Regions from separate parts of the Endothiovibrio diazotrophicus genome, predicted to be linked through region 2. Evidence: riboswitches for the same ligand, from Rfam matches in the RefSeq annotation. Region 2 holds a riboswitch; the other holds the start of a gene.
The links. A riboswitch is a leader RNA that binds a small molecule or an ion and turns the genes downstream of it on or off. The one in region 2 is predicted to bind cobalamin.
Positions count from the first base shown of each region.

Region 1: it holds a riboswitch for cobalamin, as region 2 does, so the genes downstream of both, ACYQ2W_RS20705 (TonB-dependent receptor domain-containing protein) here and ACYQ2W_RS01495 (ribonucleoside-diphosphate reductase subunit alpha) in region 2, are expected to answer to the same signal.

Region 1 covers NZ_BAAHXB010000109.1:132-7,669, forward strand. Annotated here, with positions in the region: gene rnt (ribonuclease T) at 1-597, shown strand, start outside; gene ACYQ2W_RS20700 (hypothetical protein) at 690-1,292, shown strand; cobalamin riboswitch at 1,384-1,604, shown strand; gene ACYQ2W_RS20705 (TonB-dependent receptor domain-containing protein) at 1,731-3,545, shown strand; gene ACYQ2W_RS20710 (ABC transporter substrate-binding protein) at 3,535-4,359, shown strand; gene ACYQ2W_RS20715 (PKD domain-containing protein) at 4,464-7,538, opposite strand, start outside.
Region 2 covers NZ_BAAHXB010000003.1:27,470-35,007, forward strand. Annotated here, with positions in the region: gene metE (5-methyltetrahydropteroyltriglutamate--homocysteine S-methyltransferase) at 1-1,311, shown strand, start outside; cobalamin riboswitch at 1,426-1,660, shown strand; gene ACYQ2W_RS01495 (ribonucleoside-diphosphate reductase subunit alpha) at 1,788-4,592, shown strand; gene ACYQ2W_RS01500 (ribonucleotide-diphosphate reductase subunit beta) at 4,786-5,877, shown strand; gene ACYQ2W_RS01505 (thiopurine S-methyltransferase) at 5,944-6,681, opposite strand; gene ACYQ2W_RS01510 (FeoA family protein) at 7,085-7,318, shown strand; gene feoB (Fe(2+) transporter permease subunit FeoB) at 7,321-7,538, shown strand, end outside.

The DNA.
Region 1 (7,538 bases), on a different contig from region 2:
GCGGCACGCTTTCGCGGCTTCCTGCCGGTGGTGGTGGACCTGGAGACCGCCGGCTTCGACCCCCGGCGCCACGCCCTGCTGGAGGTGGCGGCGGTGATCGTGCGGCTGGACGACCAGGGCCGCCTCCACCGCTTCGAGACCCATGCCTTCCACATCGAGCCCTTCGACGGTGCGGAACTCGACCCCAAGGCACTGGAGTTCACCGGCATCGACCCCTACCACCCGTTTCGCGGCGCGCTGCCCGAGCGGCAGGCGCTCAACGCCCTGCTCAAACCGATCCGCGCCGAGGTGAAGGAGCAGGGCTGCAACCGCGCGGTGATGGTCGCCCACAACCCGATCTTCGACCTCGGCTTCTTCAACGCCGCGGTGGAGCGCACCAAGATCAAGCGCAACCCGTTCCACCCCTTCAGCAGCTTCGACACCGCCACCCTCGGCGGGCTGTTCTACGGGCAGACGGTGCTCGCCCGCATCGCCGCCGCCGCCGGTCTCCCGTGGGATTCCAACGCGGCCCATTCGGCGATCTACGACGCGGAGCGCACCGCCGATCTGTTCTGCCTGATCCACAACCGCTGGGAGGCGCTGCGGGACGACGGGTAGCCACCTTCCGCCGGTGGTATTTCCAAGCGCATTTGTTATGCTCCACGGCGGACGGATCGTACCCACCTCGAACCCCCTTGAGGAGTCAGCTAATGAAGAAGAGCAGCCCACTGGTCGTCGCCGCGGCCATCGCCTTCGCCTGCACCGCCACCCCCGCCGGTGCGCAGGAGACCTCCACCCCATCCGCCATTCCCCAGACCGCCGCTCCCGGATACGGATACGGTTACGGTCCAGGGTACGGTCCGGGCTACGGCCCCGGCTATGGAATGGGTCGCGGCATGGGGCCGGGACGGGGAATGGGGCCTGGAATGGGGATGGGCCCCGGGATGAGCGGACCGGGCCGGGGCACCCCGGCCACTGACGGGAACAATGGCTACCAACCCCCGCTGCCGCCGCCGACCACCGCCTACTCCGCCGACGAATACCGGATGATCCTCGACCGCCGCGCGGAGTCCCTGCGCAAGTTCTACGAGCAACAGCAGAAGCAGATGGAGGCGCGGTTCGCCGAACGGCGCAAGCAGATGGAGGAGCGCCACCAGCAGATGAAGGAGTGGCAGGAGCAGCAGTTCGCCGAGATGCAGGCGACCATCGACCGCTACCGCGCCGAACACCGCAAGATGCTGGAGGAGCGCAAGCAGGAGATGGCGGCGCGCATGAAGAAGGCGGAGGAAGCGAAGCCGGACGACGCCAAATAGCGCTCCGGCGCGTTACGCCCTATCGCACAGAACGCGGCCTCGGCCGCGTTTTTTCGTTTTCACCCGCTTGACACCCCTCCCCCTCCCCCCCAAACTCCCCGCCGCTTCAGGTGTCCCGGACGGTTCCTCCGCCCGGGATGAAACGGGAAGCCGGTGCGTCGCCCGCTGCGACAATTCCGGCGCTGCCCCCGCAACGGTAAGTGAGTCAAGGGCGAGCCAACACGCCACTGCGCACGCGCGTGGGAAGGCGGCTCGGCCCGGGACGCGCTCCCGCTCACCAGCCCGGAGACCGGCCTGAGGCTGCCACGGCGTACCGCGGAGGGCGGAGGCGGCCGGTGTGCGGCCGCCTCCGGCCTCGTCCCACCCGCCTCTTCTCTCCCGTCACGCCCCGAATACCTCCGCGCGGGTGCGCGCGGACCCTGTTGTGGAGAGAAGACCGTGAAGAACCGTTCCCCGGCATTCGCCGGGCTGACCCTGCTCACCCTGCCCGTCGTCACCCCGCTGGCTGCCGAATCGGTGCCGGTGATGGTGGTCACCGCCACCCGCACCCCAATCACCGCCGACCAGGCCCTCGCCCCGGTGACGGTCATCGACCGCCCGGCCATCGAGACGAGTGGCGCCCGCGACCTCATCCAACTACTGCGCGGCCTGGCCGGCATCGACCTGACCAACAGCGGCGGCCCCGGCAAGCCCACCGGCCTCTACCTGCGCGGCACCGGCGCCGGCCACACCCTGCTGCTGATCGACGGCGTGCGGGTCGGCTCCGCCACCACCGGCACCCCCGCCTGGCAGGACCTGCCGCTGGGCCTGATCGACCGTATCGAGGTGGTGCGCGGCCCCCACGCCGCCCTCTACGGCTCGGACGCCATCGGCGGCGTGGTGCAGATCTTCACCCGCCGCGGCGGCGGTGAGCGCCATTTCGACGCCGCCGCCGGGATCGGCAGCCACCAGCGGGTGGAGGCCCGCGCCGCCCTCTCCGGACGCCAGGGCGGACTCGACTACGCGGTGGCCGCCAGCCACCAGGGCACCGACGGCATCGACGCCCGCCAGCCCACCACCGGCTGGTACGCGGTGGACGAACCGGATCGCGACGGCTACCGCAACGACGCCCTCTCGCTGAGCCTCGGCCACGACCTCGAGCGGGGCGGCCGGCTCGGCTTCACCCTGCTCCACGCCGACGGCGACAACGAATATGACGGCGCCCCCGACGAGAGCGACGTGGTCCAGCAGGTGATGGCCTTCGACCTCCGCCTGCCCCTCGGCGAGCGCTGGCAGAGCAGCCTCCAACTGGCCCGCAACCTCGACCGGAGCGAGCAGTTCGACCACGGCGCCCACTACTCCACCATCGACACCCGCCGCCACCAGATCACCTGGCAGAACGACCTCACCGTGGACGACGACGATCTCCTCACCCTCGGCCTCGACTGGTACCGCGACCAGGCCGAAGGCGACACCGCCTACACCGTCGACCGGCGCGACAACCACTCGCTGTTCGCCCAGTACCAATGGAACCGCGGCGACCACGACCTGCTCACCGCCCTGCGTCACGACGACAACGAGCAGTTCGGCGGCCACACCACCGGCAACCTCGCGTGGGGCTACCGCATCGACCGCGGCCTGCGTCTCACCGCCTCCGCCGGCACCGCCTTCAAGGCCCCCACCCTCAACCAGCTCTACTGGCCCGGCAGCGGCAACCCCAATCTCCGCCCCGAGGAGTCGGCCACCGTCGAGGCCGGCCTCACCGCCACTCCCGGCTGGGGCGAGTGGTCGCTCCACGCCTTCCACAGCCGCATCGACGAGCTGATCGACTGGGCCCCCGACGCCAGCGGCAACTGGGTGCCGCAAAACACCTCCCGCGCGCGCATCGACGGCGTCGAACTGGAGCTGCGCGGCACCTTCGCCGGCTGGCGCAGCCACGGCCAGCTGACGCTGCTCGATCCGCGCGACCGCGACAGCGACAACCGCCTGCGCCGCCGCGCCGACCACACCCTGCGGCTCGACCTCGACCGCGACTTCGGCGCGCTGTCGGCCGGCGCCACCCTGTTCTACCAGGGCCGCCGCTTCGACGACGCCGCCAACCTCACCCGCCTCGGCGGATACGCCCTGCTCGACCTGCGCGCCGGCTACCGGCTGGACAAGCAGTGGAGCCTCCAGGCCACCCTGAGCAACGCCCTCGATCGCGACTACCAGACGGTCAACACCTACAACCAGCCCGGCGCCGAACTGTTCGTGGCGATCCGCTATGCGCAGTGACCGCCCTCTCCCGGCGCTCGCCCTCATCGCCCTCCTGTGGGGGGCTGGGGCGGGCGCGGCGGCGGAGGGACCGCCGGCCGACTGCCCCGCCATCGTCAGCCAATCCCCCTACCTCACCCACACCCTCGCCTGGCTCGGCCTCAGTGACTGCATCGTCGGCACCAGCCGCTACGACACCCTCGACCGGCCGCGCACCGGCGGCGTCCTCGACCCCGACGGCGAGGCCTTGGCGCTCCTCGAACCTGCGCTCTGGTTCACCTCCGACTGGACCCCGGAGGAGCGCGTGCAGGCACTCACCCCGCCGGGCACCCACGCCTACCGCCTGGACGGTTTCCACTCCATGGCCCAGGTGGAGGAGAACCTGCGCACCATCGCCGCCGCGGCCGGCCTGAGCGACCCGGCGGGACGCGCCGCCGCCTTCCGCGGCGCCTGGCGCGCCAAGGCCGCCGCGGTGGCCGCCGGCGGAAAACGCGCGCTGCTGCTCTCCGCCTGCACCGGCCGCCCCTACAGCTTCGGCCGCGACACCTGGCTCTACGACCTCTTCACCAGCGCCGGCTTCAGCGTGGTCGAGACCGCCGAGCGGCTCCACTGGAGCGAACCGGGCGAGGGACTGGAGCGACTGATCGGGGAGCTGAACCCGCAGGTGATCTTCCTCTTCGAACGGCCGGGGGCGAAGCAGTGCGCGCTCCCGCCGATCCAGGGCGCCACCCGCATCGTCCCCCTCGACGGCGAGCGTTTCCTCCACCCCGCACCGATCCTCCTCCAGGGGCTCGATCAGCTAATCGCCAAGCGCGCGGAGTGGGCCGGCGAATGAGCGCTCACCACCCCGCCCTTACCCCGAGTTCCACCTGAAGGCGCTGGCGGAAAACGACGGGATGAAGCGGGCAAACGCCCGACGGTCGAAACACCGCTCCAACATCACAGCCCCCACGACCACCGCGCCGCCGGATCGGCACAGGCCTCGAGGTTGGCGGCAGCGGGATAGGTCTGGGACTGAACGTTGTCGCAGAACTGCTGTTGCTGGAGCGCCATCGCCGCACAGGTCTCGTCGTCCGGGTAGTTGCCGCAGTAGCGTTCGAAGGCCCCGCACCGCGCCTCATCGGGATAGCTCAGGCACAACTCGCCGAACCGGTTGTCGACAAAGGCGGACCGCTCCTCGTCGCAGATCGGAAAAACCATCGGCAGGTCACTGTAGCGACCGCCCCCCTGTCCTCCGAACCGATCAAAAGTGGCGTAGGGGATGCACCAGGGCCTGGAGAGATCCAATTCGGGGCGGTTGGCCATCGAGTTGAGGGCCTCCGCCCGGCACTCGGTGTCGCTGCCGATGCTGGTCCAGTGGCACCCTGCGTCGTCCGGACGAACCCACTGGAAGACAGGGGTGACCGGCTCGGAATGGTCGCCGTAATAGGCGACGGTATCGTCCCAATAGTAGGTGAGGTCCTGAAGCACCTCACCGTCTTTCACTTCGCTCAGATGCTCGGCGCTGGCGCGGCTCCCCCACTGGGCGGGAGGGCTCCCTTCGACCGGGGTGGAAGACCAGTAGGTGCTGCGGGCAGCCTCGCCGCCACGGCTCCCGGTCCATGCGCAGACCCGCCAAAACAGGGTGTAGGAATCCCAGGTGTTGACACTCGTTTCGAGATCCAGCCCCCGCGAATCCTGTCTGAGAGGACGAATCAGGTAGCGGCAGTTGGCCACGGTGACCGTCTCCTCCAGCGTATCCACCTCACCGCTGCCGTCCCCCACCGTCAGTTGGATCCGATAGTTGCCGACGGTGTCGAAGGTGAATCTCGCCTGGGCGGTGTCGGCCTCGCGGTCGCCATCGGCCGACCAGTGGAAGGTCGGGGTGCCGCCGCCGGGAACGGTGGATTCACCCGCGTCGAGTTCCACGGTGAGCGGCGCGGCACCGAACAGCGGGGCGATGGTGGCACGGGCCAGCGGGCCGCAGCTCCCCGCGGTGACCGACGCGGTGCCCGATACGGTGCGGGTGGCGATGGCGCCGAGCCGGCCGTAGCCGGAGGCGGTAACGGTGTAGGGCTCGGCGGTGCAACCGACGAATTCCGCCTGGAGCAGGCGGCTGCCGTCGGCCTGCCGCTGGTCGGCAGTGAGCCGTACCGCCTCCCCCGGCTCGGGGGTCACCGCCCACTGGAGGGAGCCGAGATCGAACGGGTTGTTGGTCCCGTCGACCACCTTCAGGGTGAGCGCCACCGGTCGTCCCGCGGCGGTGGAGGTGATCGGCAACAGGGTGAGCTGGGGCAGATCGAACAGCGGATATTCGTCGATTGCCACCGACCAGCCGTCATCCTCCTCCGACGGCGGGCCGCAGACCCGCCGATGGTCGAGGATGGTGATGTTGGCCACCACCACGTTGAGATCGGCGTGGGCGAAACACTCCACGCCGAGGGCGAACTCGAAGCGGGTCAACTCCGCCGCGACCCCCTCGCTCGACGCCGCCGCCTCCACCGCCGCCTCGCCGCGCAGATAGGGCTCTACCGAGAGGCCGGCGGAGAGCGCCTTGTAGAACTTCACCGTGATATCCGGGATCAACCGTACCTCGGCGGTGGCGCCCCCCTTGGCGGTCAGCCGGGTGGTCAGCGACTTCTCGTAGGTCTGGTCGGAGACCGCCTGCCACTGACGTAGCGAGGCGTTGTAACGGACGCCGAAGGAGAGCGTGGTGGCGGCGTGAGCGGAGGCGGTGGCGGTGACGTTGGCGCTGGTGGCGGCGCTCGCCTGCGCCTTCACCGAGAGGATCACCTCCTGATAGACCGGCACCGTGCCCACCAGGTAGGTGCTGCGGAAGGTGCGCGAGAAGAGCTCCACCGGCTCCGGGTTGTAGGCCGCCCCGGCGGTGAGGCGGTAGGTCGCCTCGGCGTCCAGCGACAGCTTGCCGCGGGCGATCACCTCGCCGCGGCGCAGGGTGCCGCCGCTGCCCCACACCAGACGGGTACTCAGGCCGGGCTCGAACGAGGGGGTGAGCTCGAAACTGACCTGCTGCTCCACCTCCCGCCCGGCCCCCGGCGCCTCGCCGAGGTCGAGCCGGTAGCGCCCGCCGTCCTGCGGGGTGAGCCGGAGTCCGGGCACCGACGCGGCGCCCTCGCGCTGCTCGGCGACCAGCCCGCCGTCGCGCCACTCCATCCGCGCCACGCTCCCCGCGCCCCGGCCGCGACGGCTGACGCGCAACCGGGCGGAGCTGCCCGCGGCACTCCCCTCGGCCACGTCGAAGAGGCGCTGGAGATGGTCGACGCTCCCCTCCTCCAACCCCTCGCTGAGCGAACCGGCCGCGGTCTCCACCATCATCCGCCCGCCGCTCTTGGTCGCCGAGACCACCCGCCGCAGGTACCCCGTCCCGCCCTGCGGACCGACCAGCAGCTCGCCGACGTCGGGCGCCGCCACGTCGCCGCCGCTCAGATCGAAGGTGAAGGTGGAACCGCTCTGCTCCGGCTCCGGCAGTCCCAACGCCTCCGGCAGGTAGACCGCCACCCCGCTCCCCCGCCGGCTCTCGACGTCGAGGGTGGTAACCGTCTCGTAGTCCCGCTCGACGCTACGGTTGCCGTCACCGTCCACCGCCACCACCAGCACCTGATAGGTGGTGGCGGGGGCGAGGCCGGTGACCGTCGCGCTCAGCTCACCGCGCACCGTCTGCACCAGCGTCGCCGCATCGGGGGTGAACCCCGCCGCCGGATCGGCGTGGATCTCATAGAGCAGCTCCCCCTCCGCGGTATGGTTGTCGGAGGCGGGACGCCAGCTCAGGTCGAAACGGTCGGTGCCGGTGGCGGTGACCCGGGCGATGCCGGGGAAGGAGGGCGGCAGCGCATCCTCCCCCACCACCGACAGGCTGACGCTGTCGAGCCAGGCCGGCGCCGGCGTGCCGTCGACCGCCTCATCGAGACCGAAATGGAAGCGGTACTCGCCCTGCGGCAGCGGCGAGGGGAGCGGCAGCGTCACCGGCACCACGCTCACCGGCGCCATCGCCAGCGCCGGAACCACCCCGGGCAC
Region 2 (7,538 bases):
TCGCTGCTCCACGTGCCGGTGGATCTCGATAGTGAGGATCGGCTCGACGGTGAGATCCGCTCGTGGCTCGCCTTCGCCAAGCAGAAACTCGACGAGCTGCAGGTGCTCGCCACCGCCTTGAACCGCGGTCGCGACGCGGTGAACGAGGCGCTGGTGGCCAACCGCGCCGCCTGCGCGGCGCGCCGCTCCTCGCCGCGGGTGAGCGACCCGGCGGTGCGTGCCGCCCTCTCCGCGATCGACGCCGACATGGGACGACGCCGCAGCCCCTACGCCGAACGCGCGGCGAAGCAGGCGGCGCTGCTCGACCTGCCGCGGTTTCCCACCACCACCATCGGCTCCTTCCCGCAGACCGCGGAGATCCGCCGGACGCGCCGCCGCTTCAAGGCCGGCGAGCTGGACGAGGCGGCCTACCAGGCGGCCATGGAGGCGGAGATCGAGCGCTGCGTGCGCGAGCAGGAGGCGCTGGGGCTGGACGTGCTGGTGCATGGCGAGGCCGAGCGCAACGACATGGTGGAGTACTTCGGCGAGCAGCTCGAGGGCTACGCCTTCAGCCGCTTCGGCTGGGTCCAGTCCTACGGCTCGCGCTGCGTCAAGCCGCCGATCCTGTTCGGTGACATCCACCGTCCGCGGGCGATGACCGTGGCGTGGATCCGCTACGCCCAGTCGCTCACCGACAAGCCGATGAAGGGGATGCTGACCGGGCCGGTGACGATCCTCAACTGGTCCTTCGTGCGCGACGACCAGCCGCGTGCGGCCTCCTGCCGGCAGCTCGCCCTGGCGATCCGCGAGGAGGTGCTGGACCTGGAGCGGGCCGGGGTGCAGGTGATCCAGATCGACGAGGCGGCGCTGCGCGAGGGGTTGCCGCTGCGCCGCGCGCAATGGCCGGGGTATCTCGATTGGGCGGTGGAGGCGTTTCGCATCGCCGCCAACGGGGTGGCCGATGAGACCCAGGTCCATACCCACATGTGCTATTCGGAGTTCAACGACATCATCGAATCGATCGCCGCGATGGACGCCGACGTGATCACCATCGAGACCTCACGCTCCGACATGGAGCTGCTCGATGCCTTCGACGACTTCGACTACCCCAACGGGATCGGCCCCGGCGTCTACGACATCCACTCGCCCAACATCCCGACCGAGGCGCAGATCGTCGAGCTGATGGACAAGGCCGCCGAGCGCATCCCGGCCGAGCGGCTGTGGGTCAATCCCGATTGCGGTCTGAAGACCCGCCGGTGGGAGGAGGTGATCCCGGCGTTGACCCACATGGTGGCGGCGGCGAAGCGCTTGCGCGCCACTCTTCGGAGGTGACCGTCAGTCCGGCTCACGGAGCCTGATCGTCTTCCCGAGCGGCATTCAGCGGTGACCTCCGCGGTTCATCCGGTGTTGGGGAACCGCCGCTTGTGTGGGGGGGGGGTTTATCCTATCTTGTGCTCGATCTTCGGTGCATCCACAACATATCGTGTTTGCGGTAACAGGGAATCCGGTGTGAATCCGGAACTGTCGCGCAGCGGTGTGGGGGAACGAAGGCCGCCGGGTGGAAGACACCAGGCACTGCCCTGACGGGGAGAACCTGGGGGGTGGGAAGCCGCGGCCGTAGGGGCCGGCGAGAGCCGGCGCGCCCCCGAGTCCGAATACCTGCCGGAGAGCGTCCCGCCGTCCCCCTCGGGTGACGGCGGGGTTTCCCGAGCCTTCGCGTCCAAGGCTTCGGGGGCGCTCCCCGCCCGTTGCGGACCCTCGCCCCTGATCTCGCGCGATGGCCCGACCGGACTCGACTGGGAGGCGCCATGCTGACTGAATCCATTCTCGCCGCCGGAGGCTCGGCCCCGGCTCCCATCCCTTTTCCCGTTACCGACCCCCCGGAACCCGCCGGCGGCGACGGCCGTTTCCAGGTGGTGCGCCGCAACGGCGCGGTGACCGCCTTCGCCCCGGCCAAGATCGCCGCCGCGGTGACCCGCGCCTTCCTCGCCGTGGAGGGGGCCGGGGCGACCGGCTCGCGGCGGGTCAACCAGGCGGTGAACGAGCTGACCGGGCAGGTGAGCGAGGCGCTGACCCGCCGGCTGCCCGGCGGCGGCACCCTGCACATCGAGGATATCCAGGATCAGGTGGAGCTGGCGCTGATGCGCGCGGGTCATCACAAGGTGGCCCGCGCCTATGTGCTCTATCGCGAGGAACACGCCCGCAAGCGCGCCGAAGGGGCGACGGTGCCCACCGAGGCGGTGCCCGCGCTCCACGTCACCCGCTTCGACGGTGGCCGCGTGCCGCTGGATCCCGCCCGGTTGGAGCGGCAGGTCGAGGCGGCCTGCGCGGGGCTCGCCGGGGCGGAGCCGGGGCCGGTGCTGGAGAACCTGCGTCGCAACCTGTTCGACGGCATCGGCGAAGGGGAGGTGGCGGAGGCGCTGGTGCTTGCCGCCCGCTCGCTGATCGAGCGCGATCCCGACTATGGCCGGGCGGCGGCGCGGCTGCTGCTCGACCGGCTGCGCAGCGAGGCACTGGGCTTTCTGGATCTGGCGCCGGTGGCGGAGGAGGGGGCGGAGTACGGCGACTATTTCCCGGCCTATCTCCAACGCGCCGCCGACCGCGGCCTGGCCGACCCGCGGCTGCTGCTCTTCGACCTGGAGCGGCTGGCCGCGGCGATCCGCCCCGAGCGGGATCTCGACTTCACCTACCTGGGCCTGCAGACCCTCTACGACCGTTACCTGCTGCACGCCGACGGGGTGCGCTTCGAGCGGCCCCAGGCGCTGTTCATGCGCGTCGCCATGGGCCTGGCGCTCAACGAGCTGGAGCGCGAGGCGCGGGCGATCGAGTTCTACGAGCTGCTCTCGCGCTTCGACTTCATGTCCAGCACCCCGACCCTGTTCAACGCCGGTACCCTGCGGCCGCAGCTTTCCTCGTGTTATCTCACCAGCGTCCCCGACCACCTGGAGGGGATCTTCGGCGCGATCCGCGACAACGCGCTGCTCTCCAAATTCGCCGGCGGACTGGGCAACGACTGGAGCCGGGTGCGCGGCCTCGGCGCCCACATCAAAGGCACCAACGGGGTCAGCCAGGGGGTGGTGCCGTTCCTCAAGGTGGCCAACGACACCGCGGTGGCGGTCAACCAGGGCGGCAAGCGCAAGGGGGCGGTGTGCGCCTATCTGGAGACTTGGCACATCGACATCGAGGAGTTTCTCGAACTGCGCAAGAACACCGGCGACGAGCGCCGCCGCACCCACGACATGAACAGCGCCAACTGGGTGCCGGACCTGTTCATGAAGCGGGTGGCGGAGGAGGGCGAATGGAGCCTCTTCTCGCCCGATGAGACGGCGGATCTGCACGAACTGACCGGTGAGGCGTTCGAGGCGGCCTACACCGCCTACGAGGAGAAGGCGGCCCGCGGCGAGCTGCGGGTCCATAAACGGCTGCCGGCGGTGACCCTGTGGCGCAAGATGCTCTCGATGCTGTTCGAGACCGGCCACCCGTGGATCGCCTTCAAGGATCCGTGCAACCTGCGCTACACCAACCACCACGTGGGCGTGGTGCACAGCTCCAACCTGTGCACCGAGATCACCCTGCACACCAACGACCGGGAGATCGCGGTGTGCAACCTGGGTTCGATCAACCTGGCCGCCCACGTCACCGCCGAGGGGATCGATCAGGCGAAGCTGGAACGCACGGTGAGCACTGCGCTGCGCATGCTCGACAACGTCATCGACATCAATTTCTACAGCGTGCCCCAGGCGCGCAACGCCAATCTGCGCCACCGCCCGGTGGGCCTCGGCATCATGGGCTTCCAGGACGCCCTGCACAAACTGGGCATCCCCTACGCCTCGGAGGAGGCGGTGGCCTTCGCCGATCAATCCATGGAAGCGGTGAGCTGGTACGCCATCCGCGCCTCCAGCGAGCTGGCCGCCGAGCGCGGCCGCTACCCCAGCTACGAGGGCTCGCTGTGGAGCGAGGGGGTGCTGCCGATCGACTCCATCGAACGGCTGAAGGCGGCGCGCGGCGACTACCTGCAGATGGACACCGCCACCACCCTCGACTGGGAGGCGCTGCGCCGCCGGGTGCTCACCCACGGCATGCGCAACGCCAACGTCCTGGCCATCGCCCCCACCGCCACCATCTCCAACATCTGCGGGGTGAGCCCGTCGATCGAGCCCACCTACCAGAACCTCTTCGTCAAATCGAACCTCTCCGGCGAGTTCACGGTGGTCAATCCCTATCTGGTGGCCGAACTGAAGGGGCTTGGGCTGTGGGACGAGGTGATGATCAACGACCTCAAGTACCACGACGGTCGCCTCAGCGCCATGGACCGGGTGCCGGACGAATTGAAGGCGCGCTACGCCACCGCCTTCGAGATCGACCCGCGCTGGCTGGTGGAGGCGGCGTCACGCCGCCAGAAGTGGCTCGATCAGGCGCAGAGCCTGAACCTCTATCTGGCCGAACCCTCCGGGCCGAAACTCGACAACCTCTACAAACTGGCCTGGGTGCGCGGGCTGAAGACCACCTATTACCTGCGCACCCTGGGCGCGACCCACATGGAGAAATCGGCCGAGGCGGCGGCACCCAAGGCGTGTGCCATCGACGATCCCGAGTGCGAGGCGTGCCAATAGCGTGGGCTTGCCGTAGGGCGGATTAGCGCCAGCGTAATCCGCCGGAACGGGGGCACCTTCGCCGAAGGCAGCTTCGATGTGGCGGATTACGCTGGCGCTAATCCGCCCTACGGGCCTTAGACATCGCCGAATTTTTCGAGACCGGACGAACCGCAAATTTTGCGGTCAATGGTTATCGATCAGGAGAACCACCATGTTCATGAATTGGGATGATCCCCTCATTCCCGCCCATCCGCCGGCCGTGCCGCCGGCCCAACCCGTCGCGTCTGCGGAGGGGCCTGACGTCCTGTCGCCCATCAACCCGCAGGACAAGCGGGTGGTCAACGGCCGCGCCGACATCAACCAACTGGCCCCCTTCAAATACCCGTGGGCCTGGGAGTACTTCCTCAACGCCAACAAGAACCACTGGACCCCGCTCGACATCAACCTCGCCCAGGACGTCCACGACTACCACCACAAGCTCACCCCGGAAGAGCGTCACCTCTACGAGAACGTGCTCGCCTATCTCACCACCTCCGACATCCTCGCCATGCGCAACATCGGCCTGGCGGTGATGGAGAAGATGTCCGCCCCGGAGTTGCAGATCTACCAGGCACGCCAGGTCTACGAGGAGTCGCTGCACACCTGGACCTACCAGCACTGCATCGAGACCCTCGGCCTCGATCAGGGCGAGATCTACAACCGCTACCGGGTGGTGCCGCAGATACACGGCAAGATCCGCATCGCCAACCGCCGCCTGCAGTCGATCCTGCGTTCCGACCTCGACCTCACCGAACCCGCCGCGCTGCACGACTTCCTCATGGCCTACCTGTTCTTCGCCGCGGTGTTCGAAGGGTGCTGGTTCTACAACGGCTTCACCCCGATCTTCGCCCTGCAGCGCCGCGGCTTGATGAAGGGCACCGCCGAGCAGCTCCAGTACATCCTGCGCGACGAGGTGCTCCACTGCGGTTTCGGCATCCGCGTGGTGCGCCAACTGATGAAGGAGGAGGGAATCGCCCCCGACCCCGCGGCGGTGGCGGCGATGTGGCGCGAGGCGGAGGCGGCGGAGGCGGCCTACGTCGGCTACCTGCTGCCGCGGCCGATGCTCGGCTACTCGGCCGGCGAGCACCTGGAGCAGTTCCGCCACGTGGCCAACCGCCGCGCCCGCCAGCTCGGCCTGGAGGAGCCCTTCCCGGGGGCGCGCAACGCCCTGCCGTGGCTCGACGAGCAGGCCAACCTGCGCAAGGAGAAGAACTTCTTCGAGACGCGGGTGACCGAGTATCAGAGCGGCGGACTGGCCTGGTAGGCGGGGAGGCCGTCCCGGTGACGGCGTCTGCATCCCGGCAGAAGGGCCGGCGGGATGCCGATCAGCTCATGAATGGCATCCGATGCCCGTCGGGCGCAGGTTCAGCTGATAAATCTTGTTGTCTACAAAGAAGCCCGGTTCCGGAGAACCGTCCTGCACCGCATCGATTCGCTGGGCATGCGCAAGCCGGATCTCGAAGTGTTCCGCGTACAGCGTGGTGATTTCACGGTCGATCTGGGTGGCGGACTGCCCGCTGTCCTTGGCGACGTCTTCCACCGAGAGCAGGAAAACCCCCGCCACGTCGTCGATCAGCGCCCGCAGTTGGGCGACATAGGGTTTGCGGACGGATTTCGGCAGGGCGGTCAACGCGGCCCGGTCGAATACGCTGTCGATGTGCCCCAGTCGATCTCTTTGCAGCGAGAAGAAATCGCCACACCAGATGACGATGGCACCCGACTGCCAGCGGGTGAACTTCCCGTTGCGCGTTTTCTTGACCTTCAACCGGTTTTCGTCGAAGAACGCCTTGACGGCGACCGGGCTGAGTTCGATGCCGATCACCCGGTACCCCTGCTCCGCCAGCCAGAGCATGTCCAGGCTCTTGCCACACAACGGGACCAGGATCCGGCTGCCTCTCTTCAGCTTCTGACCGTGCCAGTATCGCGCCAGCAGTGGATTGACCGTGGTCTGATGAAACTCCGCCGTGCGGTTGTCCCGCCACATCTTCAACCAGAGGGGATTGTCCTGTCGGTTGTCGGCATCGACGGACGGGGTTGCCGGCGTGCGACGGTTGGGGGCATGGGGCATAAGGGGCCTGTGTCATGAGGCGAACCGGCTCGGATTGGCGAGCCTGGTGGCGCGTGATGCGTGAACGGACCGGGGGAGTGGAAGGCGGTTCGGGAGGATGCCGGCAGCGCTTTCAAGCGGCCGTAGGTGGTCGTGGACGCGGGAGGCCCGGGCTGCACCTGGGAGGAAGTGGTGGGATTGGGGAAGTATACAGCGTATTGAGGCACGAAGTGGCTTTAGGCATCGATCTCTTTCTTCGCGGCATGGATGGTCAGCTCCAGCTCCTCGCCCACCATCCGAATCTCCGCTGCCGCCGTTTACGTCGACGGATCAAGGTAGATACAAATCATTCTCATTTGTGATATTCTTCCTCCCGTACGGTTTTTCACCGGCGCAGGCCGGTCAATGTGCGGAGGGCAGTGAGATGTCGCGTTGCATGGGTGATCTGGGGCCGGGTTGTCGCGGTCGCGTGGTCGGCTTCGGCCGGGGGGACCGGGGGTTTCGCAAGAAACTGCTGGCCATGGGAGTGACCGCGGGAACGGAATTCCATGTCGAACGGATCGCCCCCCTGGGCGACCCGGTGGAGATCCGCCTGCGCGGCTTCTCCCTCAGCCTGCGCCGCGGCGAGGCGGCCATCGTTCGGGTGGAGGAGCTGTAGCGATGAGCGACGACTTCACCATCGCCGTGGTCGGCAACCCCAACTGCGGCAAGAGCACCCTGTTCAACGCGCTGACCGGCGCCCGCCAGCGGGTCGGCAACTGGCCCGGCGTGACCGTCGACAAGAAGACCGGTGACTACCGCCACCGCGGTGAGCGGGTGGCGGTGGTCGACCTGCCGGGGGTCTACTCCATCGACCTGCCCCACGGCGACTCCTCGGT